DNA from 3 places in the Mesorhizobium sp. Ca11 genome. Region 3 is predicted to be linked to each of the others. Evidence: riboswitches for the same ligand, from Rfam matches in the RefSeq annotation. Region 3 holds a riboswitch; each other region holds the start of a gene.
The links. A riboswitch is a leader RNA that binds a small molecule or an ion and turns the genes downstream of it on or off. The one in region 3 is predicted to bind thiamine pyrophosphate.
Positions count from the first base shown of each region.

Region 1: another riboswitch for thiamine pyrophosphate. It lies ahead of thiB (thiamine ABC transporter substrate binding subunit); the one in region 3 lies ahead of LB538_RS22505 (ABC transporter substrate-binding protein).
Region 2: another riboswitch for thiamine pyrophosphate. It lies ahead of thiC (phosphomethylpyrimidine synthase ThiC); the one in region 3 lies ahead of LB538_RS22505 (ABC transporter substrate-binding protein).

Region 1 covers NZ_JAIUHU010000012.1:149,801-160,405, reverse strand. Annotated here, with positions in the region: gene LB538_RS21360 (RNA polymerase factor sigma-32) at 1-499, shown strand, start outside; gene LB538_RS21355 (caspase family protein) at 657-2,753, shown strand; gene LB538_RS21350 (M48 family metalloprotease) at 2,922-4,388, opposite strand; gene thiQ (thiamine ABC transporter ATP-binding protein) at 4,542-5,330, opposite strand; gene thiP (thiamine/thiamine pyrophosphate ABC transporter permease) at 5,327-6,949, opposite strand; gene thiB (thiamine ABC transporter substrate binding subunit) at 7,182-8,192, opposite strand; TPP riboswitch at 8,238-8,343, opposite strand; gene LB538_RS21330 (thiamine diphosphokinase) at 8,479-9,123, shown strand; gene LB538_RS21325 (ABC-F family ATP-binding cassette domain-containing protein) at 9,125-10,605, shown strand, end outside.
Region 2 covers NZ_JAIUHU010000001.1:429,232-439,836, forward strand. Annotated here, with positions in the region: gene thiO (glycine oxidase ThiO) at 1-401, opposite strand, end outside; gene thiC (phosphomethylpyrimidine synthase ThiC) at 405-2,249, opposite strand; TPP riboswitch at 2,354-2,469, opposite strand; gene LB538_RS02125 (FkbM family methyltransferase) at 3,153-3,911, opposite strand; gene LB538_RS02130 (hypothetical protein) at 3,908-5,140, opposite strand; gene LB538_RS02135 (aspartate aminotransferase family protein) at 5,153-6,628, opposite strand; gene LB538_RS02140 (NAD-dependent epimerase/dehydratase family protein) at 6,652-7,659, opposite strand; gene LB538_RS02145 (EamA family transporter) at 7,656-8,105, opposite strand; gene LB538_RS02150 (FAD-dependent oxidoreductase) at 8,229-9,581, opposite strand; gene LB538_RS02155 (UbiA family prenyltransferase) at 9,581-10,605, opposite strand, start outside.
Region 3 covers NZ_JAIUHU010000014.1:54,666-65,270, reverse strand. Annotated here, with positions in the region: gene LB538_RS22515 (tetratricopeptide repeat protein) at 1-2,798, shown strand, start outside; gene LB538_RS22510 (hypothetical protein) at 2,822-3,592, shown strand; gene LB538_RS22505 (ABC transporter substrate-binding protein) at 3,650-4,333, opposite strand; TPP riboswitch at 4,324-4,436, opposite strand; gene LB538_RS22500 (hypothetical protein) at 4,635-4,979, shown strand; gene LB538_RS29375 (dihydrofolate reductase family protein) at 5,524-5,751, opposite strand; gene LB538_RS22490 (dihydrofolate reductase family protein) at 5,669-6,064, opposite strand; gene LB538_RS22485 (DUF2934 domain-containing protein) at 6,154-6,408, opposite strand; gene LB538_RS22480 (hypothetical protein) at 6,516-6,725, opposite strand; gene LB538_RS22475 (DUF1236 domain-containing protein) at 6,854-7,153, opposite strand; gene LB538_RS22470 (DUF982 domain-containing protein) at 7,369-7,719, shown strand; gene LB538_RS22465 (hypothetical protein) at 7,923-8,144, opposite strand; gene LB538_RS22460 (DUF1236 domain-containing protein) at 8,360-8,659, opposite strand; gene LB538_RS22455 (DUF1236 domain-containing protein) at 8,934-9,803, shown strand; gene LB538_RS22450 (exopolysaccharide production repressor protein) at 10,089-10,436, shown strand.

The DNA.
Region 1 (10,605 bases), on a different contig from region 3:
GCAGAAGGCGCTGTTCTTCAATCTCAGGCGTCTGCGCGCGCGCCTCGCCAACGGCGCCGAGCCTCTCTCCAATGCCTCGCTCTACCGCGAGGTCTCGGCGGCGCTGGGCGTGCCGGAGGCCGACGTGGCGATGATGGATTCGCGCCTGTCTTCCCCCGACAGCTCGCTCAACGCGCCTTTGGCCGACGAGAACGGCGCTGCCGAGCGGATGGATTTCCTGGTTTCCGAAGATCCGCTTCCCGACGAGATCGTCGGCGAGAGGATCGACGTCCAGCGCCGCGCTATCTGGCTGCGGAGCGCGCTCGGCGCGCTCAATGCCCGGGAGCTCCGCATCATCGAGGAGCGCAGGCTGAGCGATGACGGCGCCACGCTGGAATCGCTTGGCGAACAGCTCGGCATCTCCAAGGAGCGCGTCCGCCAGATCGAGGCCCGCGCCATGGAAAAGCTGAAGCTGGCGCTGGTGAAGCAAAACCCTGAATTCCTGGCGGAAGCCGCCTGAAGTCAGTCCGGGACCAAACTCAAAGATAAGAAATAACACGCCGTCATCGGGGCCATTTTTCCTCGATGATAAACTAGGATTGTGAGCTCTTTAACAGACTGTTGCGCCGCAATCGGCTTTTTGACTCCTCCAGATCACACCACATGGGGGATTTGCCATGCTGCGATGCTGCGCGCTGATTGCACTCTTGATCCTCGTGGGTCTCACGACGTTTCAAGCGCATGCCGAGCGAAGGGTTGCCCTTGTGGTCGGCAATTCGCAATACCGCGAAATCCCGGCGCTCAAGAATCCGGACAAGGACGCAGAAAACGTATCGAGGACATTCCGGCTGGCCGGCTTCGAGGTGTTCGCCGCCAAGGACCTGACCAAGCTTCAGTTCGAAGAGCGGTTCCGCAACTATCTGGCGGCGGCGGACGGCGCCGATCTGGCGGTCGTCTATTATTCGGGGCACGGCTTCCAGATCGGCGGAGAGAATTTCCTGATCCCGGTCGATGCGTCGCTGAAAGATGCGGCCGACATGGAGGTCCAGGCCATCAAGGTCGACGACATATTGCGGCAGCTGCGCTCGAGATCGAAAGTCCAGATGATCATCCTCGACGCTTGCCGCAACGATCCTTTCCCGCGCAAGGACTATTGGCTGCGCGACCAGTTGATCGTCGCCGGCGGCAGCGGCCTTGCGCAGGTAACGGGTTCGCAGAACACGCTGATTGCCTTTGCCACCGAGCCGGGGGCGGTCGCCTATGACGGGTCCGGCGACCTCAGCCCGTTTTCGTCGTCCTTCTCCCGCCGTGCGCTGGCGCCGGGCCAGGAGATACGCTCGGTGATGGCGGCCGTCCGCCGCGACGTGGTCAAGGCCACCAACGGCAAGCAGGTTCCGTGGGAGAACTCCTCGCTGATCGACGACGTCGTGCTGATGCGCGGGGCGGAGCAACCGGCGCCGCCGCCGGAAGCTGAGCAGGACCAGCAGACGGCGGAACGCGGAATCCAGGTGGCCGACGCCGCCGAAGCGATTGGACGTCGCGATATCCAGGTCCCGCTCGGCGTCGGTCCGGTTCCGCTGAAACTGGAGCTTCCGGCCAAGGATGCCTCTATCAGCCTCAAGCTTGCGAGCTACCCGGCGGCCGGCACGCTGTCCCTGCCCGACCGTGTCCTTTCGCCGCAATCGAGGTTGACGGCCGCCGAGGTCGACAAACTGCGCTACGAGCCGCAGATCGGTTCGGTCGCGCCCGTCGAAGTCGGCTTCGATATCCGCGCGGGCAGCGCCGCGAAGCGATCGACGATGCAACTCTCGCCGAGCGTCGACCCTTGCGACCAAGCCGCCGGCGAGCCGCTCGACCTGCAGGGCGTTGTCTCGGGCCGCTTGCCGAACGAGATCGGCGGCGGAGCTGTCGAAGCTTGCGAGGCGGCGGTGAAGTCCTATCCCGACATTGCGCGCTTCCGCTACGAGTTGGGGCGGGCACTGCTGGCGTCGGGCCGGATCGACGAAGCCAGGAATGTGATCCAGGAGGCGGCCGATAAGGGGCACGTCCGTGCCGTGTACGAGCTCGGCTACATCGCCGCATCCGGAATGAGCGCGGCTCCGGATTTGACCAAAGCCAACAGCCTCTATGCACAGGCGTCGGACAAGGGAGATCCCTACGGCATGACTGCCTTGGGGCGCGCTTTGTTCGACGGTGTCGGCGTCCAGCGCGACACCGGCAAGGGACTGGACCTGCTGCTCCAGGCAGCGGCGATGGGGCATGTCGATGCCACCAAGGACCTTGCGGTGATCTTCAAGGAAGGCCGCAACGGCGTGCCCGCCGACCCGGCCCGCGCCTTGGCTTTCCTCCGAGCCGGCATCGACCGGCAGGAGGCTTATTCGATGGCCATTCTCGGTCTCTCGCCCAAGCGAAGCGAAAAGACGGTCCCGGTGTGCAAGCCCAAGGTGGTGACCAAAGTGGTCACGAAGATAAAGGTGGTCCGTACCCCCGCGCCAAAAGCGCCGCCACCGGTCACCAAGATACCGGCCAAGCGCATACCGAACGGCACCGGATCGGCATCTTGGCGTGGCAATGGCGGCGATCACCCCGAGCCCCGCGGCGGCGGATCTGACAGCGGCAGCACCGACGGTGACAGCACCGGCAGCACCGACACTGGAAGCACCGGCAGCACTGACTCCGGCAGCACCGGCAGCACTGATTCCGGCGGCACCGGCAGCACTGATTCCGGCGGCACTGATACTGGCAGCACCGGCGGCTCTGACGGGATCAGATAGCGGCATCGATGGCGTGGACGCAGCCAGCCGAACGGCAGCGTCGAGAGAGCATGATCCCGATAAGTGGGAACCGGTTTCGGACGACATCATGCTCCAACAAGGATCGTGATGGCGATTCAACGAAACGCCGTCACCATCAAGCGGCCGCCGGAAAGCGGGGTGTCGGTCTTATTTGTCGGTGACGATCTTGACCTTGTCGCCGGACGACACAGTCGCGCCCGGCGACATGGCGTTGAGCACGCGGAACAGATCGAGCTTGCGGTCGACGCCGACCATCTGCGCGGCAAGCGAGCCCATGGTCTGGCCGGCCTGGACGGTGACGACCCTGATATGCAGCGGCTTCAGCGCCGCCTTCTCGGCCGGGCTCAGCACGCGGAAGGAGCCACTGACCGAGCGCGCCACAGGGTCCAGCGAAGTGCTGGCCGAGGGCGCGGCCGTCAGCAGCCTGTAGACCTGCCCACCGGCCCGGATCACCGCGATGTCGAACTGCCAGCCTTGCGCGCTGGCATGCGCCGTCGCCGCATCGTTGCCGTTGATCGTGTCCTGGCGCACGCTGGCGTCTTCCAGCCCCGCTACCCAGCCGCTGCGGATGTAATCGGTGAGCGAGACGGACTTGTCGATCGCCACGCCGTCGAAGCGGATGGCGATGTCGCCCGGCCCGGTCGCCGTCACGGCGGCCGCCGAATTGTCGATGACGAAACCGTCCGGCACGGTAAACGAGACGCCGAGATTGGGATGCATGAAGGTCTGGCCGCGCACATAGCCTTCTTCCGGCGTGTCGCCGTAAAGCAGGCCGTCTATGCCGGCCAGAAATGCGTCGCGGTCGCGCGTGCCGACGCCCGGCGGGCCGAAATTGCGCGCCAGCCGCTGCGCCAGCTCGATACGCTGCGGCGTGTTCGGGTGCGTCGCCAGGAAGTCGAGGCTGGCGTCGGTGGCGCCGCTCACCGAGCGGAAATCCGTATAGGCCGACATCGACTGCAGGAAGCGGCCGGCGGCATAGGGATCATAGCCCGCCTCGCCGATCGACTTGATGCCGATGGCGTCGGCCTGCAGTTCCTGGTTGCGCGAGAATTGCGCAAGCCTGAGCTTGCCGCGGATCAGCGCCGCCTTGGCGGTCGGGCTGTCGCCGAGCACATCGGAAACCACCTTGGTCGCCAGGCCCTCCTCGGCTTCGAGCTGCTGCCGCTGCAGGCCGTGATTCGCGGTGACGTGCCCCATCTCATGCGCGATGACGGCGGCAAGCTCGGAGGAATCGTTGGCCAGCGCCAGCAGGCCCCGCGTCACATAGAGATAGCCGCCCGGCAGCGCGAAGGCGTTGACATTGGGCGAGTTGAGGATGGTTATGCGATAGGTCTGGGTCGGGTTGGCCGACACCACCGTCAGATTGCCGACGACCTTGGCCACCATGCGTTCGAGCTTTGGGTCGGAATATTCGCCGCCATAGGTGGCGAGAATCCGCGGGTGCTGCGCCTTCGCCATCTCTGCGAGCTTGGCGTTGGCCACGACATTGTCGACGGTGATCGGCTTGTCGGAAGGTTGGAAGCCGCTCTCCTGCACGTCCGGCGGCGTGAACATCTGGCAGCTCGCCAGCACGGCGACGCTCGCCAGCGCGAGAAATCGTGCCAGCGGCTTCATCCACACCTTCTCAGCGCCGCTCGACAGGTCGGCTTCCTTTCCAAATCTTTCGGCAAATCACGGTCCATCCGGACCAGCATGGCCGGACCTAGCCATACTCCCCCGGACAAGGCAAGGAAACGCCGGATCGCCCATTGCCGGTTTGGCCATAAATTATGTCCGCTTCCGGGCAACATGTTGTGATCCGGCAACGGTGCCACCTCGATCGCCGATATAGCGTCTGAACGCATCCGGTCCAGACCGATCGAAGAAATCCTCGGCCGGCCCGGCTGCCGCGATCGTGCCTTCGTCGAGAAATGCCACGTCCTGCCCGACGCGGCGCGCATCTTCCGGCTGATGCGTCACGAACAACACCGTCATTTCGCGCTCGGCATGAATGCCAGCCACAAGGTCCAGCATATCGTCGCGCAGCGCCGGGCCGAGCGACGCGAAAGGTTCGTCGAGCAGCAAAACGGGCCGGTCGCGCAGCAGCACGCGCGCCAGCGCCACGCGCTGCCGCTCGCCGCCGGAAAGCTCGCGCGGCAGCCGCTTTTCCTTACCGGCAAGGTCAACCCGCGCCAGCGCCTCGGCGACGTCGGCGCGATCGGCGTCGCCGAGTTTCAGCGACGGCGAGCGGCCGAGCCCGACATTGGCTTCGACGGAAAGATGCGCAAACAAATTGTTTTCCTGGAACACCATCGACACCGGCCGCGCCGAAGGCGGCGTGTTTCCGAGACCGACGCCGCCGATCAGGACCTTGCCCGCATCGGGCATTTCGAAGCCGGCTATCAGATTGAGCAGCGTCGACTTGCCGGAGCCGCTCGGCCCCATGATGGCGGTGATCCTGCCGGCCGCGAATTCGGCGTCGAAGCTGAAGGAGGATTCGCCATAGCTGAACGAGACGCCATCCAGCGCGACGGGGAGACCCTTTTGCGCGGCGATGCCGTCGATGGTCGTCGTCATGACTTTCCTTCCCGCCCCAGCCAGTCCGCGGCGACCACCAGCATCAGGCAGACGAGGCCGAGCAGCAAGGCAAGTCCCGCGGCGTCGGCTGTCCGGTAGCTGCTCATGCGCGCCAAAAGCAGATAGGGCAAGGTCTGCACGGAATCGCTGCCGAACAGCGCGATCACGCCGAGATCGCCAAGCGATAGCGCCATGGCGAAGGCAAAGCCGGTCGCCAAAGGCCGCCTGAGCGACGGCCAGTCTATCAGGCTGAGCCGGTTCCAGCCGGATATGCCGAGCGCAAGGCAAAGCCGCTCGTGGCGCTCGCTCGCCGCGTCATAAGCCGGGCGAACGGCGCGGATGGCGAAGGGCATCGCCATCACCGCGTTGACGGCGACGACCATGACCGGCGCGATGGCAAAGACATCGGTGACGTGGCGCAGCGCCAGGAACCAGCCGGCGCCAAGCACGATCGGCGGCACGACGAGCACGAAGCCGGCGCCGGTGTCGGCGGCATATTCGAGCAGGCCCATGGCCCCGCCTGCCCGGCGCCGCAGGGCCAGCGCGCGCCGTGCCGCGATCAGCGCCAGCGACAGCGTCACGCTGAGAAGCGCTGCAAGCAGGGCAAGGCCCGCGCTGGTGAGGGTGGCGCGGCGCACCGCTTCCTCGCCTGCCAGCCGGCCGAGATCGGCCTCCAGGCCTGAAAGCAGCGTCGCCGCCATCGGTCCGGCAACGAACAGCAGCGTAAGTGCGATGAGGCCGGCATTCAGCACGGTTTCGAGCGGGCCCGCGGAAAGGTAGCGGCGCGGCGCGACCGGCAGATTGGCATCACCGACCGTGTTGGCGCCGAGCCGCGTGAGTGCTGCGACCACGACGAAGGTGAGCGCGATCTGAAGAAACGTCACTGTTACGGCCCGCGTAGGATCGAAATCGAAGCGCAGCGCCTGGTAGATGGCCACTTCCAGTGTCGTCGCGGCCGGACCGCCGCCCAGCGTCAGCACGATGGTGAAGGAGGTGATGCAGAGCATGAAGACCAGCCCGGCAATCCCCGGCAGGGCCGCGCGCAGCACCGGCCATTCGATCAGCCGGAAGGCCGGCCAGGCACCCATGCCGAGCTGGCTCGCCAGCCGCCACTGGTCGGCGGGAACGGTGCCCAGCGCCTCGAGGAACAGGCGCGTCGCCAAGGGCAGGTTGAAGAAGACATGAGCGACAAGGATGCCGGAGAGGCCGTAGATCCCCGGCCAATCCCCACCGCCAAGTCCGGCCAAGACGCCGGCAAAATATCCAGCCCGACCGTAGAGCGCCAGGATGCCGAGCGCGGCGACGATCGCCGGCAATGCCAGCGGCACGGTGAACAATTGCAGGATCAGGCGGCGTCCCGGGAAACTTGGGTGCCTCGACAAAGCGCGCGCCACGAGCAGCGCCGGCGCGACCGACAGCAGCGTCGAGAGAGCCGCCTGCCACAGCGTGAAGCGGGCGACGCGCAGGAGGTAATTGTCGAAGGCGGCGGCAGCGCCGGAGAGGTCGTGCGCGCCTTCGACGGCGAGGCCGGCGAAGGCACCGCCGATGAGGAGGGCGATGGCCGCCAGCGCGACGACGCCGGCGGTGACGCGGGAGTCAGGGTGCACGGCGGCTTGCATGCTGCACCTTGGTGGAATTCAGCAAACGCCGCGTTCCTTCGCGCCCCCCTCTGTCTTGCCGGACATCTCCCCCACAAGGGGGGAGATCAGCAGCGCCCGCGCCTCGCTCATCACTGCAACGTTGCCAGTTGGCGAAATCGCCGATGACAGCCAATCTCCCCCTTAGAGGGGGAGATGTCCGGCAGGACAGAGGGGGGCGCCGTAGAGCGATCATCTTGCGCGAATAGCGATCCTACTTGCTCATCACCGCCAGCCACTCATCCACCCACGCCTTGCGGTTGGCGGCGACCTCCTGCGGGCTGAACAGCAAGGTCTTGGTCGGCTTCACCAGTTTGTCGAAGGCCGGGTTGAGCGGCTTGTCGGTCTTGCCGGCCGGGAACATCCAGTTGGTTTCCGGAATGACATCCTGGAATTTCGGTCCGGTCATGAAGGCGATGAACTTTTGCGCCAGCGGGTTCTTCGCGCCCGTCATGGTGATGCCGGCAACCTCGATCTGCAGGTATTCGCCTTCCTCGAACGAGGCGGCCTGGTAGCGCTCGGTGTTCTCGGCCACCATATGGTAGGCCGGCGAGGTGGTGTAGGACAGCACCATCGGCGCCTCGCCTTTGGTGAACAGGCCATAGGCTTCGCTCCAGCCCGGCGTCACCGTCAGGACCTTGGTCTTGAGCTTTGCCCAAGCCTCCGGCGCTTTGTCGCCATAGACTGACTTCACCCACAAAAGCAGCCCGAGACCGGGCGTCGAGGTGCGCGGGTCCTGGATGACGATTTTGTCCGTGCCGGCGCCTTCGATCAGCTCCTTCAGGCTCTTCGGCGGGACTTTAAGCTTCTGCGTGTCATAGATGACGGCGAAATAGCCATAGTCGAAAGGCACGAAAGTGTCGTCGCTCCAACTTCCAGGGACGTCGATGGCGGAGACTTCGCCATGCGGCGCGAACAGACCGCTCGACTTGGCGTCGGCGGTGAGATTGGTGTCGAGGCCGAGCACGATGTCGGCCTTGGTGCCGGCGCCTTCGAGCTTGACGCGGTTGAGGAGCGCCACGCCGTCGGCCACCGAGACGAATTCGAGATCGCAGCCGCATTCGGCCTCGAATTCCTTCTTCACCGCCGGGCCGGGACCCCAATCGGCGGTAAAGCTTTCATAGGTATAGACGGTGAGCTTGTCCTTCGCAGCGGCAGGCGCGACGCCCGCCAGAAGCGAAACTAAGCCGGTTGCGAGAATGAGATGGGACAGTATTGCGCGCATATCGGCGCCTCCTTCGTTCGAGTGACAAGGAATTGAGGCGCCGGATGGTCCGAAACGTCTAATCCCTCCGCCGGTACAAACCGGATCAGGTTCAGCGGGTTGGCTTGATCGCCTCTCAGCCGGATCACGTCCGGCACCCCGTTAGAGCGTTTCGACAGATAGGCCCGGCCGAAGCAGCGCGCAAGCGGAAGTTTGCCGGGCAGCTAATGTTCGCCGGTACCCTCGCAGCCGAAGCGCACGGCATCCCGCTTCCGTTTCGCCCGACGGGCTGGTAAGGGCGACGGCCATGGGCACATTCACCATCCTGCTTGGCGGCGAGCTTATCCGCACGCCCCGGCTCGAACGCCAGATCGAAGGCTCGCGCGTCATCGCCGCCGATGCCGGCATCGGCCATGCCCGCATGCTTGGACTTGTCCCCGAACTTTGGGTCGGCGATTTCGACTCGGTGCCGGCGAACCTGCCGGATGACCTCGCCGCCGTGCCGCGAAAAGTCTTTCCGGCCGAGAAGGACATGACCGATGGCGAGCTCGCCATAGCGGAAGCGCTTCAGCGTGGCGCCACCAGCCTCGTGTTGGCCGGCGCCTTTGGCGGCAAGCGCGCCGACCATGCCTTCCTGCATCTGGCGCTGGCCGTGCGGCTGGCCGAGGCTGGCACGACCGTGCTGCTGACCAGTGGCGCGCAGGAAGGCGCTCCCATCCTGCCCAGCAAGGCCAGCTTCGACTATGACGACGGCACCTTGTTTTCGGTGCTCGGCTTTTCCGACCTGTCCGGCCTGACGGTCACCGGCGCCAAATGGCCTCTCGACCGCGTCGAGGTGGCGTTCGGTTCCTCGCTCACTATATCAAATGAGGTCAAAGGGCAGCTTGGCATCGCGCTGGAGCGCGGCCGGGCGCTGCTTCTGGCCCACCCCTATCCTCTTCCAGAAAGTTGACATGGCGCCGCCACTCCTCAACCTCGACGGCATTAAACTGACTTTCGGCGGCACCCCGCTGCTCGACGGCGCGGCGCTCAGCGCATCCGCCGGCGAGAAGATCGCGCTGGTCGGACGCAACGGCTCGGGCAAGTCGACGCTGCTCAAGATCGCCGCAGGGATGATCGAGCCGCAGGACGGCGAGGTGTTCCGCCAGCCTTCGGCGACCGTCCGCTATCTGCCGCAGATGCCGGACATGGACGGCTTCGCCGACGTGCGCGCCTATGTCGAGGCGGGCCTTGGCCCGGCCGACGATCCGCATCGCGCCACCTATCTGATGGACCATCTTGGCCTGACCGGCGAGGAGCGGCCGAACGACCTGTCCGGCGGCGAGGCGCGCCGCGCCGCCCTTGCCCGCGTCATGGCACCGGAACCCGACATCCTGCTCCTCGACGAGCCGACCAACCATCTCGACCTTTCGGTGATTGAATGGCTGGAAGAAGAGCTCGCCCGCACCTCCTCCGCGGTTATCCTGATCTCGCATGACCGCCGCTTTCTCGAGCGCGTCACGCGCGCCACTGTCTGGCTGGACCGCGGCCAGACGCGGCGGCTGGACAAGGGCTTTGCGCATTTCGAGGAATGGCGCGACCAGGTGCTGGAAGAGGAAGAGCGCGACCAGCACAAGCTCGGCCGCCAGATCGTGCGCGAGGAACATTGGCTGCGCTATGGCGTGACCGCCAGGCGCAAGCGCAACATGCGCCGCCTCGGGGAGCTGCAAACCATGCGCCAGCGCTTCCGCAGCCATCGCGGCGCAGAGGGCACCGCGACGATGGTGGCCAGCGACGCCGCCGAATCCGGCAAGCTGGTGATCGAGGCCAGGAACATCGACAAGAGCTTTGGCGATCTCACCGTGGTCAAGGGGTTCTCGACCCGCATCCAGCGCGGCGACCGCGTCGGCCTGGTCGGCCCGAACGGCGCCGGCAAGACGACATTGTTGAAGATGCTGACCGGCGAGCTGGCGCCGGACGCCGGCACCGTGCGGCTTGGCGTCAATCTCGAGATTGCGACGCTCGATCAGAAGCGCGAGGCCGTCGATCCGCAGGAGACGCTGGCGCATTACCTCACCGACGGACGCGGCGAGAACCTTGTCGTCAATGGCGAGCAGCGTCATGTCGTCTCCTACATGAAGGATTTCCTGTTCAAGCCGGAGCAGGCCCGCACGCCGGTGCGCGAGCTTTCCGGCGGCGAACGCGCGCGGCTGCTTTTGGCCCGCGTGCTGGCCCGGCCAGCGAACCTTCTGGTGCTGGACGAACCGACCAACGATCTCGACATGGAGACGCTGGAGCTGCTGCAGGAGCTTGTCGCGGGCTTTGCCGGAACCGTGATACTGGTCAGCCACGACCGCGACTTCCTTGACCGCACCGTCACCAGCGTGATCGCGCCGGACGGCGGCGGCCGCTGGATCGAATATGCCGGCGGCTATTCCGACATGCTGGCGCAGCG
Region 2 (10,605 bases), on a different contig from region 3:
CCCGCAAAGAACAGGCCCTTGCGGAACCGGCCGGCAAGGTCGGGTTCAAGGGCCGCAATCGCCTCTTCGTCGACGGACTGGTGGTTACGCGTACGAGCCGCAAACCGGGCAAGCTCCAGGGCCTCCCGCGCATGGGCGACGACGAGAGTGCCGGCCTTCGTCACGAGCCCGGGCAGTGTCCTTTCCCACCACTCGGCCGAAGTTTTGCCGAGGGTGACAACCGCCTCTTCGGCGCTTTCGCGCTCGCACCAGGGGGCCAGCATGCCGCCGGCAAGCCAGGAGGCCTTGCCGCCTATCTGGCTGCGAATTTCGGCAACCGTTACGGACGCACCCCGCGCGGCCAATTCATGGGCGACGGTGAGGCCTGCCACACCGGCGCCTTTGACAAGGACGCGGCGCATGACTCAGCGCAATTCCCGATCATCCTGCGCCGAAGCCTGTTCTTCCGCTCCGGGCGTTTCGACCGGCATATAGAGATCGCCGCCCGCGCGATATTTCTCCGCCATCGCCGCCATCCCCTCTTTTTGCGCTTCCGCGCGAATGTCGTGGGAGATCCGCATGGAGCAGAATTTCGGTCCGCACATCGAGCAGAAGTGCGCGACCTTATGCGCCTCCTTGGGCAACGTCTCATCGTGGAACGAGCGCGCCGTCTCGGGATCGAGCGACAGGTTGAACTGATCTTCCCAGCGGAACTCGAACCGCGCTCGCGACAGCGCATCGTCGCGGACCTTCGCGGCCGGATGACCCTTGGCAAGGTCTGCGGCATGAGCGGCGATCTTGTAGGTGATCACGCCGATCTTGACGTCGTTGCGGTCCGGCAAGCCGAGATGTTCCTTCGGCGTGACGTAGCAAAGCATCGCCGTTCCGAACCAGCCGATCATGGCAGCGCCGATGCCTGAGGTAATGTGGTCGTAGCCCGGTGCGATGTCCGTGGTCAGCGGTCCGAGCGTGTAGAACGGCGCCTCGCCGCAGACGGCAAGCTGCTTGTCCATGTTCTGCTTGATCTTGTGCATGGGAACATGGCCGGGACCCTCGATCATCACCTGGCAGTCTTTCGCCCAGGCGATTTTGGTCAATTCGCCGAGCGTCTCCAGCTCGGCGAATTGCGCTTTGTCGTTGGCATCGGCGATCGAGCCGGGGCGAAGGCCGTCGCCGAGCGAGAAGGAGACGTCATAGGCTCTGGCGATATCGCAGATCTCATCGAAATGCTCATAGAGGAAGCTTTCGCGATGATGGTGCAGGCACCATTTGGCCATGATCGAGCCGCCGCGAGAGACGATGCCGGTGACCCGGTCGACGGTCAGCGGGATGTAATGCAGCCGCACGCCGGCGTGGATGGTGAAATAGTCGACGCCCTGCTCGGCCTGCTCGATCAGCGTGTCGCGATAGACCTCCCAGTTGAGATCCTCGGCAATGCCGCCCACCTTCTCGAGCGCCTGGTAGAGCGGCACGGTGCCGATCGGCACCGGCGCGTTGCGTACGATCCATTCGCGGATGTTGTGGATGTTGCGGCCGGTCGACAGGTCCATCACGGTATCGGCACCCCAGCGGATCGCCCAGACCATCTTTTCGACCTCTTCGGCCATCGATGAGGTGACGGCGGAATTGCCGATATTGGCGTTGATCTTCACCAGAAAATTGCGGCCGATGATCATCGGCTCGCTCTCGGGATGATTGATGTTGGCAGGGATGATCGCGCGGCCGCGCGCCACCTCGTCGCGCACGAATTCCGGCGTGACGAAGTCCGGTATCGATGCGCCGAATGCTTCCCCATCCTGTTGCAACCTGCTTCGTAGCATCTCGCGGCCAAGGTTCTCGCGGATGGCCACGAATTCCATCTCGGGCGTGATTATGCCGGCGCGCGCATAGGCAAGCTGTGTCACCGCCTTGCCGGCTTTTGCCCGCACCGGACGATTGCGGACTGGAAATTCAGGCGTCAGCCGTTCGCCCGTCGCAAATCCGTTGTCCTCGGGCCTGACGTGGCGGCCGTCATAGGCTTCGACATCGCCGCGCGCGGCGATCCAGTCCTGCCGAAGGCGGGCAAGACCCTTTTCGATATCCGTTTCGATCGCGGGGTCGGTATAGGGGCCTGACGGATCGTAGACCGTCACCGGCGGTTCCCCGGCTGTCGGATGTACGCTGATCTCGCGCATCGGCACCCTGATCTGCGGATGGATGATGCCGTTCTTTTGGATTTTCCGCGATGCCGGCAGCGGCCCGGTCGATACGGTGGGGGTCAAGGCATTCATTTGAGGCTCCTTTGCTCGTTGCATTGGAGACCCAGTTCTGTGCCGGAAGGATGAAAAGACGCCTTTGTCTGCCTGCTTGAGACAGGTCTTCGGGCATCAAGTCCCGCAAAGCGCTTGCACCGTCCCTACGCCAGTATGAACTGGATCAGGTTCAACGGGTCACTGCGTCGCAAAGCCAGCAGTATCTCAGCCCCTTGCCGGGACTCCCCTGGTGAATGGCTCAAGTTGAGCGAGACGCCGTCGTTTTGTCAAGCATGCCCGGCCCCGGTAGTGGGTCACGCTGGCGTGACTGACAAGCTTGGGGGATCGCGGACATCGTCGCGCTGATCGAGGCGAAGAAGCAGAGCAGCCGACGGTGCGCGGTTCTTACAAAAGGGATCGCTTGATGCGCAGGAACATGAGCGGCCCGACCAGCTTATCAAGGTGACACAGGATTTCTGGCCGGGCCGCCCAGTAAGGCCAGGGTTGCCTATCCCAGCCTACCCCGCCCAAGTTCTTCCGAAAGCTGGTCAGGGTCAATTACGCCCCGCCTGAAAAGCCACATGACCTTCATGGCTATCTCTTCGCGCTCATTCTCGCGAACAATTCGATGTTTTGCGCAGTAGTCGTTGAGAGCTTTTGTGAGGATTGTGAGTTCGTCGGAATCCGCCACCCCGCGCGACAACATGCCTGCCTCCCCATATGGGCGGAGGCGTACCGCTTCCAACGCCCGCTTGTCTCTACCCTGTTATGGGCGACTTGAAAAAGATACACCCGGAAAAAGTCAGCTTCGAATCAATTCGATGCGACTGAGGTCGGACACCGATTAGGGTTTCTTGAGGAGACGTGCCTCGCGAAGGAGCGACTTGGCCCGGACGGCAATTGGGTTCGATTGCCGATGCAGCGATTGGTTGGTGATGCAGGCTAGGCGAAGGCCCAGATGTCCTCGGCCTGGAAGCCGACCTGGTAGCCGGCGGTCTTCAGCTTGACCACGACCTGGCCGATCTCGGCGGCCGGAAGCGCGCCGACCTCGATCTTGATCATGCCGGGGCGGTAGCGCTCAAGGTCGAGCTGCTCGAACACCATCCAGTCGGCCCCCTCGCAGTCGACAAGGAACGCGTCGATGTGGGTGATGCCGTTGCGGTCGAGCAGCGTCTGCAGGGTTTCCGACGGCACCTCGATGTCCTTCAGATGCGGCGCGAACCTGTTGAAGTTGGCGTCGGCCTCGCCCCAGGCGTTCTTGCCCGACATCAAATTGGTGTCGGTGACCGACGAGCAGCCGATGAACTCGATCGGCAACGTGCCGGATTCGAGCGCCGCGGCGTCGAAGGTATGGACCGTGATCGTGCCCTTGGTCCGTGTTACCGCCACCGGCTCTATGACGAAGCGGCTGGCATCCGGGTAGTTGGCGCGCAGCCGCTTCTGATTGTACGGGATCGGCTCGACCAGCATCGCGCGCGCCCCGGGGATGCGGTGCAGCCAGGGCGTCACGTCGTCGAAGAGCGCGCCGTCGCAGGCGCCGACATTGACCATCTGGAACGGCCGGTCACCGCCGCCGAAACGTGCCCGGAGCGCCGCCTTGGCCAGGAACTTCGTGCCGTGCAGCGCGGGCCCGCGATCGAGCAGGCCTGCCGGAAGGCCGAGCGACAGGAGAACGCGCGCAAAGCTGGACACAGAGCTCATAACTTGTCTCCTGGAATGACCTGCAGCGCGGCACGGCCGCCGCCCTGGCTTGCCGCCGCCCATAGCGCCATCAGCGGCGCGGCCAGCAGCAGGAAGGGCGGCAGAAGATTGGGGAAATAGATGCGGGTGTCGTGGATCGGGAAGACGGCGAATTTCGCCAGCACGCCGAGCACAAGCGCCGCCAGCAGGATGCCGGCGCGGCGGTCGAGCCGGAAACCGGCGCGGCTCAAGCTGTACCATCCGGCCAGTGCCAGGACCGATACGCCGACCCAGCTGTTGACGTTGATGGCACGCACCACCGAGGCGGCGAAGGCCTTGAGATAGGCCGTCAGCGAAAATGGCGGCTCGAACCCGTCCATATTGTAATGCTGCTCAATGCTGGAGAACCAAAGATGCGGCCACCAGCCGGGATGCTGCGCGCAGTGCGAAATGGCGAAATAGGCGATGAAGGAGGCCGCGAAGCCTGCCAGCGCGCCCCATGCCCTCTCGCGGAAAGCGATAAGCAGCACGGCGAAGATGGCGAGGAAGACGATGTTGTCCGGCCTGGCCATGAATGCGAGGAAGAGCAAGGCCGCCGTCGCCGCCTCGCGCTTGCGCACATAGGCGAAGACACCGCCGAGGAACAGCGCCGAGCACAGAAGGTCCGGCGTCGAGGCCCGCGCCGCATCGCCGAAATCGGCCATGATCAGCACGGCGCCGACGACCGGCGCCAGCGCCAGCGCGCCTTCCGCGCGCAGCCAGGCGAGCGTGATGGCGCCGAACAGAAGCACCGAGAATACTTGCACCAGCCGCATCGCCTCGACCGGCGAGACGACATGGCTGAGGCCGGAAAGAATTTCGGCATAGAGAAACTTGATCCGGTACATGCCGAGCAGCGAACGGAAGTCGGCGGCATTCTCCGTCATATGGCTGCGGAAACCGCCGCCATCGTCCGTCAGCGTCTTGTAGTCACCCGCCGACATGCCGGCCTTCACCGTGCTGTAGGCATAGTCATGCAACGCCTGGGGATCCGGATAGGCGCTTTCCTCGGCGATCGCCAGATAGGGCAGCATGTCCCAGTTGGCGTCGGGCATGAACCAGGCGGTCGCGGCGGTCAGCAGGATATAGAGCGAGAAGGCGATCGCCCCGATCGATGCTGCCCATTTCGCGTAAGCCCCCTCGCCCCACGCCAGGCCGGCACCGGTCAAGCGTTCCAGCGGATTGGTCGGCGCGGACGGCCTGGTCAGCATCCTCAGCGGCCCCTATTTACCGACCTGGCTTTTCACGAAATCCTTCACGATCGACACGATGCCGCGCGACAAAAGGCTGTCGAAGGCATCGACGAAGCGGTCGACATGCTCGGGCTGGCAGATCAGCGGCGGCTCGAGCCGGATGACGTTGCGGTTGTATTCGGTAAAGGCGACGAGCACGTCGTAGTCGCGCAGCAGTAGCGAACCGACGAAGCCCGACAGCGAGCCCTTCAGCTTGTCGTCGAGCACGCTCACCACCGGACGCAGCACCATCGGCAAGGTCTGCGAGAAATCATGGAACTCGAGGCCGATCATGAAGCCCTTGCCGCGCACATCCTTGATGATCTTCGGATATTTTTCCTTGAGCGCCTGCAGCCGCTGCAGAAGGTACTCGCCGGTCGAGGCGGCATTGTCTATCAGCCCCTCGTCATAGAGCACGTTGATGCCCTCGATCGCGGTGACGCAGGCCTCGCCCATGCCGCCGAAGGTTGCCATGGCGTGGATCATCGCCGTCTTCGGCGTGCCGTAGGCCTTCATGTAAACGTCGCGCTTGGCGATCATCGCCCCGACCGCCGCCTTGCCGGCGCCCAGCGATTTCGCCAGCGCCGTCACGTCGGGCACCACGCCGTAATGCTCGAAAGCATAGAAGCGGCCCGAGCGGCCATAGCCGCACTGCACTTCGTCGGCGACCCACAGCACGCCATATTGGTCGCAAAGCGCGCGGAGCCTCTGCCAGTACTCGGCCTTTGCCTGGATGATGCCGCCGCCACCCTGGATGGTTTCCAAAACGATGACGCCGATCTCCGGATCGCTCTTGAACAGCCGCTCGACCGCGTCGATGTCGGCGAAAGGAACGCGCACGACATTGTCAGCCACCTTGAAATCGGCGCGGTAGAGCTGGCCGTCGGTGATCGCCAGCACGCCCTTGGTCTTGCCGTGGAAGGAATTCTCGGCATAGACGATTTTCGGCCGCTTCGGGCCCGCGGCGCGCTCGGCGAGCTTCACCGCCGCTTCCATGGCCTCAGAACCCGACGAGCCCAGGAACACCATGTCGAGATCGCCGGGCGAGCATTTGGCGATGTTGTGCGCAAGCGCCGCCGCATATTGCGACATGAAGGCGATGGCGATCTCCTGGCGCTTCTCCTCCTGGAATTTCTTCCGGGCTTCCAAAATGCGCGGGTGGTTGTGGCCGAAGGCCAGCGAGCCGAAGCCGCCGAAGAAATCGAGGATCTTGCGGCCGTTCTGGTCGATATAGAACATGCCCTCGGCGTGCTCGATCTTGACCTTGTGAAAGCCGAGCAGCTTCATGAAATGCAACTGTCCAGGGTTGAGATGCGCCTTGAACAGGTCGGTGATGCGGGCGACATCCATCGCCTTGGCCTGCTCGACGCTGATCAGATCGGGCTTGGCGATTGCTGCAGGCGAAAGCGCCGGCGCGTCGACCAGCGTGCGCGTTCCGGTATGTTCCGGCTTGGCTATGACGGTCATCTGAGAAATCTCCCCTTCGCGCTCTATTCGGCGGGAACGTGTCTGGTGGCGACGGCGTGGCCGTCCATCTTGGCGCGATATTCGTTGTAGGCGGCGATCAGCATGTCCTCGTCGCGATGTTGCGGCATCCAGCCGAGCTGGCGCTCGGCCTTGGACACGTCGAGCACGCATTCCTCGTCGGCGATCAGATACTGTTCCGGATCCATGATCGGCATGTTCAACCAGTCGAGCAGGTCGAGCGTGCGCTTGACCGCCCAGCCGGGGGTCGGCAGCAGGATCGACTTGGAGCCGGCATGGCGGATCAGGTCGCCGAGCAGTTTTTTGACTGGCGGCGGATTGAGGGAGCCCAGATTGTAGGCCTCGTTCGGCACGCCGGCTTTCCAGGCCGCGCGGGCGGCTTCGGCGCAGTCGAACACCGAGATGAACTGGTAAGGGTTCCTGCCCGAGCCGATCATCGGCACCGGAAAATTCCAGTCGATCAGTTTGAACAGCTTTTCCAGGATGCCGAGACGGCCGGGCCCGATGATCAGGCGCGGCCTGAACAGCGAGATCGACATGCCGCGCTTGCGCCATTCAGCGGCGAGCTCCTCGGTCTTGAGCTTCGACAGCCCGTACTCGCCGAGCGGCGCGACCGGATGGTCCTCGGTCATCGGCAGCACGACCGTGTGGCCGTAGATCATGTCGGTCGTGTAGTGGACCAGCTTCGAGGCGCCGGCCTTGTCCATCGCCTGGATGATGTTCTCGGTGCCGTGGAAATTCACCGGGAAGAAGAAATCGTGCCGCTTGGCGCGCACCTGGATCGGCGACAGCATCTTCGCCGACAGGTTGTAGACCATGTCGTCGGTCCTGAGGCCGACCGCCGCGACTGAGACCGGATCGGTGACGTCGCAGGTGACGAAACGCATGGAGCGGTAATGCGGCAGGTCGCTCTTGACGATATCGGCGACGACGACGGTCTCGCCATCGGCGGCGAGCTTGGGGGCAAGGTGGCGGCCGACGAAGCCGTCACCGCCGAAAATGACATGTCTCATCGAACGATCTCGCTTGTGCCGATCTTGTCGGGATTGATGGATGCGGTCTGATTCTCATGCCCCCTCCCGCCCATTTCCCGGCCACTCTGCGCGATCAGCATCGTGCCGACGCAGATGCAGGCGATTCCGGCGATGCGCCAGGCATTGAGGTCCTCGCGGAAGACGAAATAGGCAAAGATCGCCACGGCGACATAAGCGAGGCTGAGGAACGGATAGGCGAAACTGAGCTCGACTTTGGACAGCACATAAAGATGCGACGCCATCGAGATGACGAAGGTGCACAGGCCGAGGAACACCCAGGGGGTGAACACGATCTGCAAGAGCTTGACGAGCGGATTGACGCCCTCGAAGGAGACCGGCCCCATCGACATCATGCCCTGCTTCAGCATCAGCTGCGCCGCGGCATTGGTCATGACCGTGAAGAGAATGAAGATTATGTATTTCATTGTTGCCACCCCGCCTCTTGGGCGGTCCTATTACAAACCCACAAAGACTTCGTGAAGCCTCGACGACGCTTTGCGTAAATCACGGTATAACCTTCCATTTACCATGATTTATCTGACCTTTATCTATTCTGCGGCTTCAAAAACACCTTTCGTTGCATCCAGTATTTTTGCCGTCCGTATCCAGAAGCTCGACAGGAAAGCCGGGTCGCGAAGCGCCTCCAGCTGCTGCCATTGCGGGAACGACGCGGCGAATGTCTCAGGTCCCATGCGGGCGTCCTTGTAGGGGTTCACCGCGCCGCCCGCCTCGACCGTGATGCGGTCGAGTTCGGCGAGCAGCCGCAACGTCCTTTCGCCCCGGTTGGGGAAATCGAGCGTCAGCGTGTAACCGGGCCGCGGGAACGACAGCAGCGCCAGCGAGCGGACATCGCCGAAGCGTTTGAGCACTGTGAGGAACGACCCCTCGCCCGCCCGCCGCGTCGCCTCAAGCAGCGCAGGCACGATGCGGCGCGCATTGGCCTCCGGCACCACGCTTTGGTGCTGGAAAAGTCCACGCGGCCCGTAGAGCCGGTTCCAGTCGCGGACCCCGTCGAGCGGAAAGAAGAAGCTTTGATAGTCTGCCTGGTGCGGAGCCTGGGACCTGCCCTTCTTCCAGCGGTAGGCCGCGTTGAAGACGGTCAGGAAATGCCGGTTGAGTACGTTGAATGGTAGCTGCACCGGCACGGAGAACCGGCTGCCAGCGCGCGCCGCCGCGTGCGAGCCGTGTTCGGCGTGGTTGCCGGTGAACAACAGCCCGCGACCGCCCCCATGACCGCTGGCAAGCTGATCGATCCAGGCGACGGCATATTCGTTGGCCTTGTCGGCAGCCTCGGCAAGATCGAAGAATTCGCCGAGATCGCGAAACCGCGTCGCCTTTTCCACTATGTCGAGCGAGGGCACCCGCATCAGCTTGATCGATGCCGACAGGATAAGTCCGGTCAGCCCCATGCCGCCGATCGTCGCCCCGAACAGACGGGCATTGTCGGTCTGCGAGCAGCGATAGGTTCGGCCGTCGGACCGAAGCAGCATCAAAGCTTCGACATGGCAGCCGAAGGTGCCGCGCCGATGATGGTTCTTGCCATGGATGTCGTTGGCGATCGCGCCGCCCAGGGTCACGAACTGCGTGCCTGGAACCACGGCCGGAAAGAAGCCGTAGGGGGCGGCATGAGCGATGATATCGCAAAGCAGCGTGCCGGCATCGGCCTCGAGCACGCCGGTCTCGGCGTTGAAGGAACGGATGCGGTTGAGCGGCCGCATGTCGACCACCATGCCCGCATCGTTCTGGCAACTGTCGCCATAGGAGCGGCCATTCCCGTATCCGAGCAGCGATCCGGTCTTCGCCTCGCCGCGTTTAAGCAAGGCGATCGCCTCGTTCGCCGGGATCGCCTTGCGCGCCGGCGGCGTCGCCAGTCCGAAGCTGCCGAAGCGCTCGTGCCTCATCACCAGCCTCCGGCGACGAGGAAGACCGCGCCGATGGCGACGACGATCTGGCTGCGCCAGTCGCGGATGATGAAGACGACCGGGTCGTCATGCATCTCGTCGCGGCGGGCAAGGATCCAGACGCGCATCGTGAGATAAAGCACGATCGGCGCCAGCGGCCATATCAGCCAGGGATGCGGATAGAGCTCGCGCACCGCCGGGCTGTCCATATAGAGCGCCAGAACCAGCGCCGAGGAAAAAGCCGACGCCATGCCGGCCTGGGCGACGATCTCCTGGTCCTCGGTGCGATAGCCGCGGCCGGCGATGCGCTCGCCGGGCGGGATGGCCGTGGTGCGCAACTCGACGAAGCGCTTCACCAGCGCCAGCGACAGGAAGAAGAAGATCGAGAAGGCAAGCAGCCAGAAGGAGACGTCGACGCCGGTGGCGGCCGCGCCCGCCAGTACGCGGATCGTGTAGAGGCCCGCAAGCGTCAGCACATCGATCAGAAGCATGCGCTTGAACGACAGCGAATAGGCGGTGGTGACGGCCAAATAGCCGGCAAGCACGCCAAGGAATTCGATCGGAAGGAAGAGGCCGGCGGCGATGCCGATCGCAAGCAGCGCGGCGATCGCGCCGAGACCGAATGGGATCGACAATGCGCCGCAGGCGAAAGGCCGGTTGCGCTTGGTCGGATGCTTGCGGTCGAGCGCGAGGTCGAAGAAATCATTGAGAATATAGATGGCGGACGCAGCGGCGCTGAAGGAGGCGAACGCCAGCAGGCATTCCCAGATCATGTTCGGGTTGAAATATTCGTGCGACAGCACCATCGGCACAGCGATCAGCGCGTTCTTCAGCCACTGATGCATGCGCAGCATCTTGATGTAGGTCCTCAGCGCCGGCCTCGGTGTGGGCATGGCATCGGCTTGATGCGCCGCCTGCCAGCGCCGGGCGCTGCGGTCGGGCGCCACCACGAGCGCGTTGCGCGCTGCGTCGAACACCTTGAGGTCGTGCCGGCTGTTGCCGGCATAATCGAAGCCTGCATCGC
Region 3 (10,605 bases):
CCGCGCTCATGGCCCAAACCGTTCCGGTCGCCACCACACAGGACCAGGCTGCCCAGGATCAGGCCGCCGCCAGAATACTGGTCGAACGCGCAGGAGCGCGTCTGGCAAAATATGGCGTCGACGGCGCACTGCTCGATTTCGACAAGGCGATCAGCTTCGATCCCAAAAATGCCGACGCTTATCTCGGCCGCAGCCGCGCCAGGACGCTCAAGGGCGACGAGGCCGGCGCGGCGGCGGATTGCCGGCGCGCCGTCGAACTGGATCGCGCACGGTCGGGAAGCTGCGACCAGCAGGCTGCCGGTGATGAGGGCAAAGCTGCGCCGGCGCCAGACCTGGAGCAGCCAAGACCGGCGATCGTCAGTCCGAAGTCTGCGACCGCGGCTTTTGGCATGCCACCGGTCGTGCTGAATTTCGCCGCCACGGACGACCTTGCCGAGAAGTCTATCGAGGCGAGAGACCCGCATGAAGTGGAACTGATCCTGGGCGGCGACGCCTGGCTGGACATGGGCCAATATGACGAAGCGATCGGCGCCTATAATGGGGCTATCGCTCTCGATCCCGACAACCGGTTCGCCTATTTCGGCCTGGGCAACGCGGCTGTGAACAAACGCGCCTACGCCCAAGCGATTGCCGATTACGACACGGCCATTAAACTCGCCCCTTCTTTTACCACGGCCTATCTTCGCCGGGGTCTTGTGAAGATAATGTTGGGTGACGTGGACGGCGGGCTCGCCGACTGCAACAGAGCCGCCAAACTGGACCCGAAGGCGCGCGAAGCTCACTACTGCAAAGGCTTGGCCTGGCAGGCAAAGGGCGACGCCGGGCGCGCCATCGCCGCCTATTCGGTCGCCATCGGGATCGATCCCAAGGATGACGCCAGTTACTACGGGCGCGGCATGGCGCGCGCCGGACGGCAAGACTATGACGGCGCCATCGCCGACTTCGACCAAGCGCTCCGGCTCGACCCCGGCAATTCGGATTATGCCGCCAGCCGCAGGGCGGCTTTGGAGGCCGGCGGAGAGGCGCCCGAGCCTGCCGGCGACGCCTCCAAAGCGTATGGCTCCGATGTCGCGGTGGTTATTGAACATGCCGACCAGCTAACCAAGCAGCACAAATTCGCTCGGGCGCTTGTCGAATACGGCAGGGCCATCGAGCTCGCCCCGGACGATGCCCTTGCTTATTATCACCGGGGAATGGCTAAGGCGCAGTCCGGCGACAACGACGGATGCAGGCAGGACTACGAAAGGGCCGCCCAGCTCGATCCCAACAATGCCGACATCGTCGCCACGTTGGCCGCTACGGTGGCGGCCAAAGGTGAAACGGAGCGCGCTATTGACGGCTACACGAAGGCCATAACGCTGAAGCCGGGCGATGCGTTCTTCTATTCATTACGCGGCGACGCCTTCAAAGATATCGGCGACTATGATCGCGCCGTCGCGGACTATGAACAAGTGATCAAGCTTGACCCCGACCGCGACGATATCGGCGGCCGGCGCGCGGAAGCAGTCGCCGCGAAAGCCGAGCAACAGGCGATCCTGCAAGCCAATCGAAATATGTCGGACACAGAAATTGCGCTGGCCGCCTTCACTGCGGGAAGCGACTGGTTCGCGAAAGGTGACAACAACCGCGCCTCCGCCGACTACAATTTAGCCGTCAAGCTCGCTCCCGAAAACGTGGTCGGCTATTTCGGCCGCGGCAATTTGTGGTTCCGCCTGCAGAAATACGATCGGGCTATGGCCGATTACAACAAGGCCGTGCAGTTCGATCCGAGCTTGGCCAATGCCTATGTCCGCCGCGGCCTGACATGGATGAAGAAGGGCAATTTCGATCTGGCCATCGCCGATTGCGAACGGGCGATGGGCATCGACGCGAAGTCGCGCGATGCGTATTTTTGTAGAGCCCTCACCTTTGAGGCCAAGGGCGATCCCGAGAAAGCCATTGCCGACTATGGCCGTGCGATCGATCTCAAGCCGCAGGACGCCTCCATGTATGTGGCGCGCGGCAAGCTTTTGGCGGACAAGAAGGACTACGGTCGCGCCATCGCCGATTTCGACAAAGCACTCGGCCTGCAGCCAGGCAATGCCGACGCCCGCAAGGGCCACAAGCTGGCACTGGCCGCGAAGGCAAAGACGTCAGGCAAGATCGAGAGCGGAGCGGCGACCTCGGCAGGCAGCATTCCATCCGCAGCCAGGGCGGCTTTCAACGAGGCTCAGGTGCTGGACAACAAAAACGACTATGACGGCGCCATCGCGCAGTACGGCAAAGCGATTGCGCTGTTTCCCGCCTTCCGGGACGCCTATGTAGCGCGCGCCATCCTTTGGGAGACGAAGGGCGATTATGCCCACGCCATCGCCGATTACAGCCAGGCTAAAGCCATCGACCCAGACATCGGCGACACCTACAGCGATCGCGGCCGCGTCCTCAGCTACCAGGGGGACTATGACGGAGCATCGGCGGACTACGAAAACGCCGTCCGCCTCGATCCAACGAACGCAAGGATCTATGCCGGTCGGGGCGCGTTCCGCATGAAGCTCCATGAAGACACAGGAGCACTCAGCGATTTCGAGACGGTGCTTAGACTCGATCGCAACAATGTTTTCGGTTACTCGGGCCGCGGCACGATCCGCGCCCGCAAAGCGGACTATGACGGCGCGATCGCCGACCTCAACCAAGCGATCAAGTTAAGGCCAAATTTCGCTGCCGCTTACAAATCGCGAAGCGCGGTGTGGGAAGCCAAGGGCAATCGCAAGCGTGCGGAAGCCGACCGCAAGAAGGCGCTAAGTCTCGGGGCAGAGTGAGCAGGGTGTCGGAGCGCAGGCGGATGTCACCTTGGAAATGGCTGCAAGTGGTGGCGGTCATCCCCGTAAGCATCATTGGGGCTGAAGTGATGCCAACGATGTTCGGCGGCGGCAGACATCATCACCATCAATCAGTGGAGATGTCGCCCCAGCCGGTAACCACCGCCGACATCGATGCCGAGATCCGGAAGCAGGATCTCCGGATCTTCGAGGCTATCGCCCGCGAATTTCCGGAGGACTACGATGCGATGTTGCGCAAGATTACTGCCGCGGCCCAGACCGGAAACCAAACAGAAGTGCGCGATGCCAGCAGGCAGGCGGTCGCCGATCTGAGGCACAGATATGCACCGCTCCTACCTTCGGCGCCGGACAGCAACGTCTCGGAAGCGCTTTCGGCGCAACTCGACATGCTTAATCATGTCATGGCGCGCGAAACGCCGACCACCTGCAACAACTACCTGCGCAACGGGCCGGACGCGATCAGTGCGCCCGGCCACGATTTCCGGGCTGACCTGGACAGGATCGGCGCCACCCTGTTCCCCGCCTTCGGCGCCGCCAAAAGAAGCGGCCTACCGGCGGCAGTGCCTAGCGATCAGGACTGGTCGCTGATCGCCGACGTTTTCACAAAGATCGGCGGCACGTCGGCCGAGATGGAGGCTATCTCGAACGTCAACCAGGACTTCCCGGGTCTGTGCCCGGCCATGGCGAAATTCTATGAGGCCGCCCTGGTAATGCATGGCGAACCCGGGTGGCACATTAAGACCGCGCTGCTTCTTACCATCGTCGAGAATTAGGCACCGCGCCGGATTTTCCGGGCAGGTTCCGGCGCGACACTGCGTTCCTGCGTCCTCTCAGGCACCCAGAAACTCGTTGCTGAAAAATGCCCCGAGATCCGGCTTCTGCTTCAGCGCCTTGCCATCGCCATCGAGCAATATCCCCGAGGCGAACAGATACCCGCCCATCGCCTCCATCTTGGCCTTGTCCATCGTGCCGATGGCGCCGTCCGCGCTTTTCGGGAAATGCCCGTCGTTCAGCGCCTTCAACGAGGCGTACGCTAGCGCCGGGTTGGTCAGCGTATCCTTGTTCGCGGCGATCAGCAGCTCGCCCGCCTGCTGCGCATGGTCGACGGCGAATGCGTAGCCGCGCCGCGTCGCCTGGACGAAGGCCACGGCTGCCTGTCGGTTGGCGGCGAGGAAGGCGTTGCTGGAGACGATCAACGTGGTGTGCTCGTCCTGCACGCCATAATCGGCATAGCGGAAGCTGCGCTGCTTGAGGCCTTTCAGTCCGGCCTCGACGCCTTCCCAGGTCGAGACTTCCAGCGTGAAATCGACCGCGCCGTTGGCCAATGCCTCGTAAGCCGAGGTGCCCAGCGTCACAGTGGAAAACTCCCCCTTGCCGCCGTCATGGCGGATGATGGTCGAGATCAGCGCGTTCTCCCAGGCGCTGCCGAAGCCGCCATAGGTCAGGCCGTCGAGATTTTTCGGAGTCTTGATGGCGGCGCGGTCGGCGTTGAAAATCTGTGCGCCGGAAAACATGGCCCGCCTCGCTCCGCTGGTATTATCCAGATCAGCTTTAGGGTCCGGAGGCTTGCCGCCACCATCTCAGCCCCGACCGTACGGAGCACCCCTGTGGATGGCGGGGTTAAAGCACTGTTTGCGGTGCTGGGAAAGCGGTTTTTTGCGGTGTCAGTTGGGCCAGGCGCCCATCTCCCTATGGGAGATGCCGGCGGTTATAACCGTTTTATCTAACCTATTTTGTCGTTCAAATTGTACGAATCTCGCTTGATTGCTTTTCGTACGTAAAGTACGATACTTCCCTTCCTTTGAGGGGATTTGCTTGAACACCGCGAACCATGCCGCTTTTGCCGACCTCTCCCATCCGTTGTTGTCGCCTTTGCCGCTCGCCGAGCGCGAACGCCTTGCCGGCGCCTGGCGAATGGCCAGCCAGGACATCGCCGACGACATCCGCTTCATCCGGCAATATCTGAAGGTGATCGCCGAAAAGGACGAGCGGCTTTCGACCGGCACGCTGGTGCATGGCCGCGCCTATGTCGAGGCGTGCGCGGCCTGGCTGCCGGAGACGGCGGCGCGGTATTTGCGCAACCTCAGGCTGATCAGCGAATGCGAAAGCGCGATGATCGCCGCGGGGGTCAGGTTTGCCCGATCGAGCGATGCGTGGTGAGAGCGTTCTGACCTCTTCCGTTAGAGAAGGGAAGGAACTCCAATGCCGCCAGCGACGCGAACAATCATGCCGCTGCAACCCTCGGCTCTGGGCCTCGAAAAATGCATCGTTTCACACAATCGCCAATTGGTGGACGCGGGCGAGCGGCCGGGCGTTAATTCTGCGCAGGCGAAGGAGGGTAAAGCCGTATACCAGGGAGGAATTTCGTTTTGATGGACCAACAAATCGACATCGGCATACAGCCTGACGATCAGCCCTACGAAGTCACTTCATTCGCCCGCAAGCATGGCCTGACGGTCCCGGTTGCCGACGCGGTCCTTTTCGCCAAAGGTCCGTCGCCGTCACGCGCAGCTTGCGACATGGCAGCGCTTGCCTTCCTCTGCGCGGTCGCGCGATACGCCGGAAAGCAAGGGACGCGATAGCCTCCTCTTATAGCTTAATTGCAACCCGCATGCCGCCGGCGTGGCTGCTGGCGGCGGCGATGCCGAGCGTGCCGGTCAGCTAGCCGCCATGGTCGAAGCCTTCGCTCAGAGGTCGTGACGGTTCAGCGGGGAGCGTAGATGCGAAGCATGGTGCCGTTATCGTAAGCGGCCGTCACGAGGACGTTTAGCTTGAGCGCGTCCGTCAAACCGCTGAATAGCGGTTTGCCACCGCCATAGGCGATCGGCCGAGTCAGGATGACATACTCATCAATCAGACCTGCCTTCGACAGCGCCTGAGCGAACTCTGCGCCGCCCCATGCAATAATTTCGCCGCCGGGTTGCTTTTTCAATTAGCGATTCCTCGTGCAGGTCATCTTTCGCAACAGTGGACTCTGGCCAAGTTGCCTTTTTCAGCGTTTTCGAAAACACGACCTTGGGGATGACGTTCATCGGCGCGGCATAGGCATCCTCGGATTTTTGCCAGTACGGGCCCATTTCCTCGTAACTCACGCGGCCCATGATGTGTGTGCCAGCGCGACTGATGCGATCGAGTTTCCACCGCTTGAGCTCTGCCGGTTCAGGAAAACCGCCCGTCGACATTCCTACCGGCCCTACGCCATATCCGTCGACAGACATGGTCATGATCAAGACGACTTTGCGCATGGTCGGTATAGCCTCCGGGCACAGTTCTCACACGGAGCGTCGCACCGTCACATGATCCGGTGGAAAGGGGTGCAGGCCTTGGCTGGCGGTCAGCCCTTGGTCTTCTTGGCGGGGGACTTTGCCTTGGCCGGGCCCTTGGCGGGCTTCTCCGCCTTGGCCGCTTTCGGCTTGTCGGCCTTGGCGGCGGCGGCCTTTTTTGGGCTCTTGGCTTTCGGCTTGCCGGCCGCATCGACTTCGGCCGTCGCCTGATCCCAATGCTCCTTATGAGCGCCTTCGGGCCGGCCGGCCTGCTCCCAGATCTCGTGCGCGCGCTGGCGAATGCGTTCGTGCCTGTCGTCCGTCACTGTCGCCTCCTGATGTTGGGACGGTTCCCCGGCGCGAACATTAGCCGAATTTTCGCGTGTCGTCTTCGGTATCACGAATAAGCGACCGACCTGGACGGCAATTTCGCTCAGTGTCCGTCCGTGACGACTGCAATGCCCAGATGTGCTGCCTTTTTTGTAATCAATCCGGCTAAATCCGCGTCAGAGCGGTCGGTCCCCGTGCGCTGGCGCAGCAGGGTAATCGCCTCGTGCATCGACAGCAGGCCAGTCCTATGTTCCGCCAAAAGCTTGTCGACTTGGCGTGCGATGTCAGGTGATTCGACGTGTGGATGATGCATGGCAACGACTCCTTCCGCGCTTCGTTGCCTCCCAAACCACTGCCCTATCTTAGGCCTTATGCCCGGATGCGAAAAGAGCCCGATCCTTGCCCAGTGCTTCGGAGGATCGGGCTCTTCCAGGGCTGGATCTACTCGATCACCTGAACAACGCGGCGCGTGCCGGGATCGATCAGCACGGTATGGTCGTTGACGACCGCATAGCGGTACTGGACGTCCGGAACCTGCTGCAACTCGACGGTGTCAGGCACGGTCGAGCCGACGCCAAGCTCAAGGCCGAGCACATTGACCGAGGCGATCGGATGCTTGTGAACATATTCCTTGACCACGGTCTGCTGCTCGGGGGTGACGATCACCTCGTCCGCGGCCGCGATGCCGATGCCGGCCATCAGAGCCAAGCCGGCGACAGCTGGAATGAGGGTGGTTTTCATCGTTTCTCTCCTGTTGCGTTGGTGAGCTCCGCCCTGCCTCCGCAGGGGCGGAAACACGAGCAGGTCGAACATGGGAGCTCCCGGGGCAAACGCCGCCGGCAGGGTGTTGTTCCGTCAGCGGCGACTAAATGATTTGGCGGAACCTTCGCATCGGCTCCGCATTTGGAAGGCATTGAAACTGCCCAAGTCGTTGAAATCCTAAGGATGCCGCAGTCATGCAGGAAGACTCCATCAGAAGCGACATCGAACTTCGCCCCCCCGTGGCCATCGCGGTGGGTGCCGGCTTCAAGCGCGAGATCGCCTCTCTTACCGCGATGCAGAACTTTCTCAAGGAATGGCCCCAGGCCATGCGGGGCGGCAGCTACGCCAATGCATTCCGCGCCTGTGAGGCGGCGCGGAGCGGAGAGATCGATCTCGACAAGGCGCGACAGGCGTTCCTGGTCTTCGCGCGGAAGGCCGGGATCGAATGGACGGGCGCCGATCCCGTCGCGGTGCTGCGCGAAGCAAAGATCAGGCGAATCCGGGCACGCGAAAGCCGGGCACCAAACCGGCACGTGCCTGGCTAGGCCCAGCCTCGACGCGTTCGGCACACCATGTGATCGGCGTTGTCCTGCAAGGTGATCGGCGTTGTCATGCAAGTTTTGGGATTTGGCCGGCCGATCCTGGGAGGAAGCTCGGCGCCTCCTGGCGTCCATCGTGCCTGCCGACCGCCGCCTTCCCGGCTGACGGTCGGGCTGAAACGATCCGGGATCTCGACTGGTAGCCGCCGTCAGTTCGGTGCCGATTCGCCCAGCGCCTCGGCAACGAAGGACGCAGCGATCAGATCGTCGGCCTCAATGCGTAGGGAGCCCTCGCCGCCCCCCATGATCGCCGCGACCTTCTGGAAAGCCTTCATTTCATGCTCGGTGATCCGGGCGTCTTGCATCCTGGCTTTGAGATGGGCAACACGCATCCCGAGCGAACGGGATGTTCCGATTTCTCGTTTCGACATGTTGGTAAACTCCTCCTCGCCCCGCCGTACTGTTCGCCACCGCCCGTATTTTCACGTTGCCACTGGTTTGTGTTGTCTATGAGACAACGTGAACCAGAGCCGGTAACTCAAGCGCTGAGGGAAGGTTCCGTTAGCACATGGTAACAAAATAATAATCGGTTAATGGCCCGTCGCCGTAACCAGGCGGCGGGCCATCCGATTTGATGCGCTATCGATCAATCGAGGACCTTGACGATCTTGCGGGTACCGGGGTCGACGATCACCGTCCGGTTATCGACGACGACGTAACGGTATTTGACGTTGGGCACTTCATGTAATTCGACCGTGTCGGGAAGCGTGCTGCCGATATTCAGCTCGACGCCCGGAACCTTGACCGAGGCCAGCGGCTGTTTATGCACGTATTCCTTGATGACGGTTTCCTGCTCCGGCGCGATCACGACATCCTGCGCGGCAGCCGCGCCGATACCAGCAAGCAGCAGGAAGCCAGCGGCGGCGGAGGTGAGGTGCATTTTCATTGGTCGTCTCTCCTATGTGGATCTGAATCGAATCGCCTGAATGCTGCGCCTGCGATTTTCCACAGCGGGTCGGCATTGCCGTAACGCCGTTCGCCTACCCTTGTTCCTGCAAAACTGGACCGGCGCCTGCAAAAACAACTGCCGCCGTGTTCCGCGACCATCGCCTTCGGCCGTGGCAACAATTTCGGAACAATGCGTTTCGGGCTGGGTTACCCATCCGAAGGGACCGACTTTCCGAGGAGAAAATCCAATGAAACATCTGCTGATCACAAGCATGATCGCGCTCGGCGTCGGTTGCGGCGCCGCGATGGCGCAGACCGAGTCCGCGCAGCCGAGCGGCGGCGACAATAATTGCACGGCCGGCACGGCCGATTGCCAAAAGGGCGGCAAGGCGGGCGGCCAGGCCCAGGGTCAGATGAAGTCGCAAACCCAGCAGAACGCCCAGGGCAAGGCCGGCGCAAACACCGAAGAGCAGGCTCAAGGCAAGACCAAGATGAAGACCGAAGAGCAGGCTCAGGGTCAGTCAGGCGCCAACACTGACCAGAACGCCCAGGACAACACACAGCTGAAGAAGAAGCAGCAGGCGCAGGGCAAGACTGGCACCAGCACCGAACAGAACGCCCAGGGCACCACCAAGATGCAGACTGAGCAGAACGCCCAGAGCAAGACCGGTACGACGACCCAGCAGAATGCCCAGAACAAGACGAAGACCCAAACCGATCAGCAGGCTCAGGGTAAGACCGGCACGACCACCGAGCAGAACGCTCAGGGCACCACCAAGATGCAGACTGAGCAGAACGCCCAGGGCAAGACCGGCACGACCACCCAGCAGAACGCCCAGGGCAACACCAACGTCGAGACCGACCAGAACAAGACGGCGTCGATCAATAACGTGACGGTGGAACAGAGGACGCAGATCACGCAGGTCATTCATGAGAGCCATGTCGAACCGGTTCGCGACGTCAGCTTCGACATCTCCGTCGGCGTCGAGGTGCCGCGCCACAAGGTGCGTCTGCACCGTCTGCCGGCCCGGATCGTCAAGATCGTTCCGGCTTATGAAAACTATGAGTATTTCGTCTTGGCCGATGGACGCATCGTCATCGTCGACCCGGACACCTACAAGATCGTAGTGATCCTGAGCTGATCCGGTCAGCATAGCGGATAAGGGCCCGCCCGGGTGGCGGGCCTTTCTGCGTGGAGAGGCATCTTAAACCAGGCAGGCAGTCGCCCGCATGCGCTGCGGTCCATTAGGCATGACTTGAATGTCGCCGGCTCGGGAACGATCCGGCGCAATTGCCAGTTGTCACAGCGGAAGTCCTGCGTCCGTGGTCCCTGTCGGGGCCGGACGAAAGGGCAATGGGGCCGCCGGCAAACCGTTCAAGCTTGCGGTCCACCCGGAAAAGGTGCATGGGTCAAAATGGGTAGAGATATGGGCGAGATCGCTGATGGCCGAATATGGTCGCGGCGCTCGGTTGGGCAAATGTATTTTCCGCAGTTTCTTGTGGGAATGGTTGGCACGCTTCTAGTGATCCTCGGCTGGACCTTCATGTCCACGGGATCTGTCTGGATGGCGATCGGTTGGACATTCCTGGCGGCCGTGGCTCTGCAGGCCGGCTATTTCGTGGCCGTGCTCTGGCTCGTGCACAGTGAGACCCGCGTAACCGACGAAGGCAAAGCGGACGTAAGCGCGGCACCCGCCAAGATGCCCGGACCGTTCGAGCGCGATGGCATCATCCACGCCCTCATCTTGCGGCTGTTCCCGAAACTGCTTCCCTGATCGCTTTGCGTCGATTCCGGCCGCGGACGGATCATTCTATTCCTTCTCGACAGGCATCCACGCCGCAATAGCCCGGCACGTTGCCTCTTCAATTCGACCGCAAAGGCCATGCTACACCTCGGCGCCAGGGCCCGAGGCGCCATCCGTTGCATCGGAGCCGATAGACCGC